DNA from 2 places in the Alteromonas sp. M12 genome. Region 2 is predicted to be linked to the other one. Evidence: predicted binding sites of a transcription regulator. Region 2 holds the regulator's gene; the other holds the start of a gene.
The links. Region 2 encodes LexA, which represses DNA repair genes until DNA is damaged. Its sites were predicted from a motif close to TACTGTATNNNNATACAGTA; they were not measured.
Positions count from the first base shown of each region.

Region 1: the regulator LexA is predicted to act here: its motif matches at 3,043-3,062, upstream of VUI23_RS15295 (exonuclease domain-containing protein).

Region 1 is NZ_CP144164.1:3,553,928-3,558,335, reverse strand. It holds gene VUI23_RS15305 (hypothetical protein) at 1-75, shown strand, start outside; gene VUI23_RS15300 (transposase) at 104-655, shown strand; gene VUI23_RS15295 (exonuclease domain-containing protein) at 833-2,992, opposite strand; gene VUI23_RS15290 (CPXCG motif-containing cysteine-rich protein) at 3,136-3,327, shown strand; gene VUI23_RS15285 (YgiQ family radical SAM protein) at 3,652-4,408, shown strand, end outside.
Region 2 is NZ_CP144164.1:4,831,520-4,835,927, reverse strand. It holds gene plsB (glycerol-3-phosphate 1-O-acyltransferase PlsB) at 1-1,604, opposite strand, end outside; gene VUI23_RS20785 (PEP-CTERM sorting domain-containing protein) at 2,028-2,888, shown strand; gene lexA (transcriptional repressor LexA) at 3,057-3,680, shown strand; gene coxB (cytochrome c oxidase subunit II) at 4,176-4,408, shown strand, end outside.

The DNA of each region.
Region 1 (4,408 bases), 1.3 Mb from region 2:
TATTGGTTGGCAAGAACCCGCGGCAGTGTGAAATGTAAATTGGCGACGGAAAAATCAATGGCGCTACGTAAGTGATTATCATACTCGAGCCTCTTCTAAGGCCATGGAGCTTCCCATTTGTACTTTATCGAAAAGAAGTCAGTATTCGTGTCGAGGCGTTTTATTCAAAGGGAAAAACAAACAACGACATAATGTAAATAGAAAAGGGGTGGTGACCAAAGACAATATTAATAAGCGTCATAGCAAGTCCGCCAAAGAGCCTTGGTTCTTAGTCTCCAACCTTCCGCAAAATCAATTCGGAGCGAATAAGCTTGTCCATTTATATTCACGTAGAATGGCCATTGAAGAATCGTTTAGAGATTGTAAAAATGAATACTATGGACTGGGATTATCCCGTAGTTTAAGTCGCTGTGAAAAACGTCTGCAAGTCATTTTACTCTTAGCCATGATGGTACAATTCTATCTATACTGTGTGGGTAAAGCGGCAGAAGCCCAGGGCTATCACCGCCATTTCCAAGCAAACACCATCACGAGCCGGCGCGTACTATCTTACGGGTATTTAGCTCTGAGACTGCTCAAGCATTCTCGGTTTTATCTAAATGAGAACATGCTCAAAGCATCCATCGAAGCCCTAGTGGAGGATGCAAAATGTTGATGCCGCTGTGGGGATCCCTCAGGCTAAAGCCCATGCTACAAGGGTAAGGGGGAACACATATCTTGTAGGCGGGTGCTTTAGCTCCGCGCAATTAGGTTAACCTGAATGAAATGAATCTATGGGCTAAAGCCCATGCTGCAAGGGGAGGGGGTAACATATATCTTGTAGGCGGGTGCTTTAGCCCCGCAAACGACTCCCATTGGCTTTTTCATGACGCACTTCGTTGATAATAAATAACAACTCTGCGGCTGCTTGAGCATCTGATAAGGCTCTGTGATGTCGAGTCATATCAATACCAAAATGCCGGGTTAAGTTGGCTAATGAATAAGACGGAAGGCCTGGAATCGCTTTGCGCATTTCTCGTACCGTACATAACTTGGGCATGCGAAAACTTTGTTCAAGACGCTCAAATTCGGCGCGGATAAAACCATAATCAAAATTGACATTGTGAGCGACAAAAACACAATCAGATAAGTAACTTCGTAAGTTTTCAGCGATTTCCACAAATAAGGGAGCATCACTCACCATTTCATCATCAATACCCGTTAATTGTGTGATTTTTTGCGGAATGTGCCGTTGAGGATTGATTAGCGTTTGCCACGTATCGATCACTTTCCCGTTTACAACCTTGGCGATACCTATTTCGGTTATACGATGTTGATTTGCACGACCGCCCGTGGTTTCGATATCGACGACTGCATAGGGTTGTAAGGGATCTAAAAACCATTCAACTTGAGTGACTGCGACCTTAAAGCCTGATTTTCTTAGTAGCTTTATGGTTAACAATTGGTTTTTACGCAATTGGTCTCCAGGGGCTTTTATTTCTTCAAATCTCAGTCCGGTGTTATCGACTACCATGATATCCGGATAACCGTCAGCGTAGTTTTTAAAGTCCTTTGCCATCATTCTCAAATGCTCTTTGAGACCTTCAATGTCAACATGATCAAAAAATACCGCTAAAACTTCGAGTAAGGATTTGTGCCAACGAAAAATTCCATTGGGGCGACCGTACTTTTCAAGCATAACTTTAGATACTTGTTTGAATGTGATTTGCGCACTGGTCATTCGATATAGGCGAGTTTCAATATCTTGTTCGTACAGATTATAAAAGTTGTTTTGATTGATAGCCTGGGGTTTGTAATCGAATTCAGTGACTAACGCATTGCTATCCATTTCAAAAAGTTCATGCCAAAAAACTAAACCGAACAATGCTCGCCACAATCGGTTTTCAGTGCGAAAGGCCTGTTTTTTTTGTTTCTGATAAAACAATTTTACGCCATGTTCCACCGAATCCATGTACATTTCATCAATAAGTACTGTTGTTGATTGTTCTCGTAACATGTCGGTGAGCGTACTGGTGCGTTTTTGCTGAAATTTACGGGCCAAAAAGTCTTCGGCAAACGATAATAGTACTTCAGAATCTGGTTCCTCAATAATCATTTCTAAACGGTTTTTCACCCACTCTTTTTCACCTAACTTGTACTTTTCACGGATCACTTTTTCTTGTGCTAAAGGCTCCGAAGATGCGGCTAATAATTTTATGCCAAGAGACTGGTCGTGGGGGAGTATGGCTTTGCCTAATCTTAATAGAAAACGGTCACAATGTTCATTGGCTAAGGTACCTTGTGGAGTTGGAAATGATGGGAACTGTTGGGCAAGTGCAATTTGTTGCTCTGGTAATAAAGACATGACTTCACGCCGTTGATGAGCATAAAAAAACGCACTCTTAGCTTCGTCAATGAAATCGAATCGCGCATTGTCAGTACTGACCCCTCGTTGAGTTGGCATAATCCCCAGATCGCGCATTGAAAACTTGGATAAGTTACTGTTCAGATCACCAAAAAATAAGAATAAAAAATAGTTTATGTGCTGATCTTGCCCTCGGTGCAACACAACAGTGGGATCTAGAAAGGCGCAGAAGTCTTCAAATTGACAAAACTCATTCACTAATTGTAAATAATCAGCTTTACTTTGGGAGCTTTTAAAACTGACATTCGCATTACGCAGCACTTGGGCCAATTCTGGTTTGGTTAGATTATGAGTTAATTCAGCAAGATGCTCTTTTTTTACTTCAGTGTAAAAGCCTTCTGTTATAAGCCTCTCTAGATGCAATTGGTGATCGTTAATCTCATCATAAAACAATGAGTTACGTCTGATTATTGGAGATTTTCTATTTAATCCACGGACATACAAACATTGTGCATCTTCACAAAGAGTATGAAATTTACCGATAAAAGCACTATCTTCAATAGAGAGTAAATGTGCACAGGGTCCGGAAACAAACGCGAGAAATTCATGAAAATGAGTTAAATAGTATTTACTGGGGAGTTCTTTCATCAATAGATTAAAAATTTTGCTGGGACACAAAGCCAGTGTATTTTAAAAACTACTGTATATCCAGTCAGTATTGGTTTGTTTTTCAAACTTTTTCGACGCCTTTTACGTAAACTAATTAATCTTTTACAACTCAAGGAGTAGCCATGAGCCTCACAGTAGCAAGTAAATTTGAGTGTCCATATTGTATGACTTACAACGATCTGGAGATAGATGAAGCCAACGACATCAATCAGCAGCAAATAGTAGATTGCCAAATATGTTGCCAACCCATTGAATTACAAGTAATTGATAATGGTTTCGGCATTGAGGTGATTGCAAAGCGGGATGACGAGTAGAGAGCAAGCGGGATGACGAGTAAAGAGCAAGCGGGATGACGAGTAGAGAGCAAGCGGAATGGCGAGTAAAGAGTAAACCCGATCAAGAGTGAAGAGCGCAGGAGGCAAGAAAAAGAAGTCAGGATAATCAACGTGTAGCCTGAACAGCAGAGAACTTCCATATCGAGCAATCTGCTGCCAACACACAAATGTACAAAGAGTGAGCAGATTACTTGACACTTAGCTGTAGAAGGATGCGTCCTTTATCGCGATATTATTCTTGTCCAAAGGCTTTTTCTGGTATACTCCGCGAAATTTTGAACCCTTAACTTCTTGGTACAATACATGACTGTTATGCGACAGCCTGTTCAGCGAATGAAAGCTGAAAGAGGGCTATTTTCCTATCCTAAATATTGGGCTGAATGTTTTGGCCCCGCTCCATTTTTGCCAATGTCTCGAAAGGAAATGGATCAGTTAGGCTGGGATAGCTGTGACATTATTATTGTGACCGGAGATGCTTACGTAGATCATCCTAGTTTTGGAATGGCTGTAATCGGTCGTGTACTCGAAGCTCAGGGCTTTAGAGTTGGAATTATTTCGCAACCAGACTGGACCAGCAAAAAAGATTTTATGCAGTTAGGTGAACCCAATTTATTTTTTGGGGTAACCGCTGGCAATATGGATTCTATGATCAACCGCTATACAGCGGATCGAAAATTACGCCACGATGACGCTTATACCCCCAATAATGAAGGTGGAAAGCGCCCTGACCGAGCCGTTACCGTTTATACTCAACGCTGTAAAGAAGCCTACAAAAAACCAGTCATCATTGGTGGTATTGAAGCCAGTTTAAGACGAATTGCCCACTACGATTATTGGTCAGACAAAGTAAAACGCTCTGTTTTATTTGACTCAAAAGCAGATATGTTGATGTTTGGTAACGCAGAACGTCCGTTACTGGAAATCGCCCATCGATTCGCCGCAGGTGAGACTATTGCTGACATGCAAGATGTCCGTGGTACTGCAGTAATTCGCAAAGAGCCATTACCTGAATGGCAAGGTGTGGATTCTACACACGTTGATGTAATTGGAAAAATTGATC
Region 2 (4,408 bases):
AAACACAATGCACACAGTGACATACCACTAATGGCTGCCGTTTGGTTGATTCGTACCATCACTTGGTTAGCAAGAATATTGACAGTGGGAGTAAGCCAACTGGGTTTTTTATCTACTTCACTATTTTGGGCGTCACGCCAGTTAGGTACTTGTTCATCAAGGAAGTTATTGAGCTGTATGGGTTCGCCAAAATTAAGAAATCCGTGGCCGTAATTCTTTAACTTTCTAACCACTGAAAACAGTCCAAAAACAGATTCTTTTTTCTTGGTATTGCCCTTTAGCTCACTTAGATAACTGCCTACTTCCATGACGTGTTCATATCCAATGTAAACCGGAACTATACTCACTGGACGATTCACTCCTTTGATCATCGCTTGTAACGTCATGGCCAACATACCCGTTTTCGGTGGTAACAACCTTCCTGTGCGGCTGCGTCCGCCTTCGGCATAATATTTAACTGAATACCCTTTGTTGAATAATAGCTCTAGATATTCACGGAACACGCTAGTATAGAGTTTATTACCGGCAAAACTGCGGCGTAGAAAGAAAGCCCCACCCTTTCGGAAAATCCCGCCCACAGGCCAAAAGTTTAGATTAATACCTGCAGCGATATGCGGTGTCACTAACCCTTGATGGTAAATTGCGTAGGTTAACAGCAGATAATCCATGTGGCTGCGGTGGCAGGGAACGTAAATAATTTCATGGCCATTTTGTGCCAATTTTCTCACTTTGTCGGCGTGGCCAACTTCGATCCCATCGTATATTTTGTTCCAAATACGGGTTAATACCCTGTCTCCAAAGCGGATCAAACCTTCACGATAATCTGCAGCAATTTCGTTTATATAAGATTTAGCGTTTGCTTTGGCTTTAGACAAAGGAATTTTCTTTTGTCTAGATTCTTCGTTGATTGCATTGATAACTGACACAGAACCAAGAATCGAATTGTATAACTCTTGTTTTTCTAACAGCATTGGGCCGTTAAATGCTTGTCTTTTGCGGTGAAAGTGGGTGCCTGCTAGGCGAATTAATTTGTGCGCGATTTCAGACTCAGTACCAGGTAATTTGGTCATGTCTTTAGACGATACAGCTTTACTATAAGACACGAAATTATCGCGACCTAAAAATAACACGATAAAAAATTTGCGTAACCAACTCGGTGATGCCTTGTCGGCTAACAGATCTGCTAATCCGTTGGATTTTCTGCCTGGTGCGCGACCCCAAAAAACAGTAACCGGCACAATTTGTAAATCGAGATCTGCGTTGTCTTTGTGAAGTTGAAATAAATGGGTTAAATCTGCTGCTATTTTGGTTCCTTTGATCTTCCTACCAATAACAGATTGAGGTTGCTCAAGAAATACACTGGCGCTGTGCTCTTCTCCACCTATGAGAATTTTCTTGGTAGGGCTGGGTAAGTCCACTTTCTTAGTCGACATTTTAAGCGCAAGTTGGTCAGTAATAGAGTGAGTTCTGAGCAAGTAAACTATAGGTTTACTTTTATCTATACCCAGCTCACTTTCAATGTCTGTTGGAATACTATTGACTTTGACCAGCCATTTTACGGGAAAAGCAAAAATCGAAAGCAGCAAATTATGCAGCCAATCCATATTATATAACACCTTGAGGTTTCGAAATCGTTAAAAGCATAGCATGAAGAACGGAATTCTGTTCATGTTTGCACACCAAAACACGCAGACTAACGACTCTTGAGTCGTACTGCTATTTTATATTGTTAGCGCATCTAAAGTCATCTTGTTTAGTAGCATTATCATATTTCAAATCAATTTCTATTAACTTCGCAATTGTCAGAAAATACTTCCGGTAATAAAAATATCCAATATGAGGTTTGGCTTAATATTTTGTCAGTTAATTTTACACATCAAAGTAGTGATTTAAATTCATTCAATCTAACTTGCTGAAAAGTATTGAGTTTACATTTAGGCATAAAGTGTGCTTACTTTTTGCACAGTTGCAGGATGTATCTATAAAAAGATTCAAAAATTGAGTTCCTAATAATGGAGAAAGGGTCAATGAATAAAAAAATGATAAAAAGTGTAAGTTCTTTGCTTTTAACAGGAGCACTCGCATTTTCTTCTACTATTTCTAACGCAGCAGAGATTCTAGTAGTCGATGAGGGAGGTCGTTTATCCGGCGGTGGTTGGACAGACTTATTCCAAACTACTTTTGGCGATAATCTAACAGTGATTAATAGTTGGGGTGTTGCGCCAACGGATATGTCAGCCTATGATATTGTATGGGATGGCGGATTTTTATCTGATCCAGGGGCAGCCATCGGTCAAAATGTTATCGACTTCGTTAACGGCGGTGGTGGTTTCTACGGTCAAACTGAACGACCTTGCTGTGAAACTCATAATGATTGGGTACAAAATATTTTCTCAACGCTTACTGGTGATGTTGCGATGCAGTTTGGCGGTGCAGGTGATTCTACTTCAAGCGAAACAGGTACTTTCCTAACACCTGATACGACTATTCTGGTTGGACCTAACGATATTCGTAATACGACATTTGATATCGACGCACCTGGACAATTATTTGTATCAGATCCTTCTAAAGTGTTTGCAGCCCAAGTAGCTGCAGACGGTTTTAACATTGGTGTTGCTTATGCCACGTCTGATTTAGTAAACAATGCAGGTCGTATCGTAACGATCAGTGATATTGACTGGCTAACTGGAATTTCTACAGAAGAAGCGCTTGCTTTAGAAAATATTCGTTCGTTTTTATTAGCGGGTGAGTCACTTCCTCCTGGTTGTGGTCAAGACCCAACTTTGCCTGAATGTCAGAACCCAGGTGTACCTGTTCCTGAACCTTCAACATTAGGTGTGTTGGCTTTAGGACTATTCGGTTTGAGAATGGCTTCACGTAGAACATAATTAATTCGATATATTTGTTAGAATATAAGAGGTTACTTTTAAGTAGCCTCTTTTTTTGTATCAATTTAATTTATTCTTAGATTAAAACATCAATCAACAAACAAAGTTTGTTTTATCTTCGTAACTGTATATACTAACAGTTAAACTGTATAGAAAAACAGGCTGTTTATGCGTCCACTAACTCCACGACAAAGCGAAATTCTCGAATTAATTAAAGCCACTATGTTGGCTACAGGTATGCCACCTACCCGTGCTGAAATTGCGCGACAATTAGGTTTTAAATCAGCTAATGCGGCAGAAGAGCACTTAAAAGCTCTGGCGCGTAAGGGGGTCATTGAAATTCTACCTGGCACATCTAGAGGGATTAAACTTAATGTTCCCCTAGAAGATGATTTGGAAGAAGTTGGCTTACCTTTGATTGGCCGTGTTGCTGCGGGTGAACCTATACTGGCGGAAGAGCATGTTGAATGTCATTACAAAGTCGATCCTGATCTATTTAAACCCAGTGCCGATTTTTTGCTTAGAGTAAGCGGTATGAGTATGAAGGATATCGGCATTTTGGATGGTGACCTGCTGGCAGTTCATCGTACAACCGATGTTCACAATGGTCAGGTAGTTGTGGCAAGAGTCGATGAAGACGTTACTGTTAAACGTCTTGAAAAGCGTGGTAGAGAAGTGATTCTGCATGCTGAAAACGATGAATTTAACCCTATTAAAGTGGATCTAGCGTCGCAACCTTTTAATATTGAAGGTATTGCTGTGGGCGTTATTCGCAACGCTGATTGGATGTAATTACGCGGTTGATTGCAAAGTTCTTTAAAAAAGGTGACCTATTTGGTCACCTTTTTTATTATTTTGAATGTTAGTTTTCTAAAACTGCGAACCACGATTTCTCTATTTTGTATTCTGCCAGTGAATACATTTTCTGTTCAAAAAATATCCTAAAAAATCCATTTCAGAATGTCTAGTTATTCTCCGAGCGAGCATTTTTGTTTTTTGCGGATGGAAAATTACCGATTTTAATATCTTTAGTAACCAAAGCTATTTGCAATTGATATAAAAAATAACTTTTTTGCCTATTTTGATTGAAAATCAACCGGTTGTTTATAATTTTAACAAAAAACACTAGACGTTAGACTTTAGTTGAGTAATTCTTATACTAGTTTTTACAGCTTCATAACATTTAGATCCCAAGTCATTTACCATAGCTGAGTTTTTTGCGGTTGTTTACTCTGCTTTGCTCCTTTGGGAACGGCTTAAATCAACAGGAGGTGTTGAGTGAAAAAGATATGGTCCGGCATATTGGTAATACTGACCAGTCTAATTGCATTTACAGTATCTGCAGATTCGACTTCGACTGCTGATCAGTATCAATTGAATTTGCGCAAAGGTGCGACTGAAATCAGTGGACAAGTTTATGATCTGCACATGCTCATGTTTTTCATATGTGTAGTCATTGCAGTATTAGTGTTTGGTGTCATGTTTTGGAGCATGATTTTCCACCGTAAATCTCGCGGTGC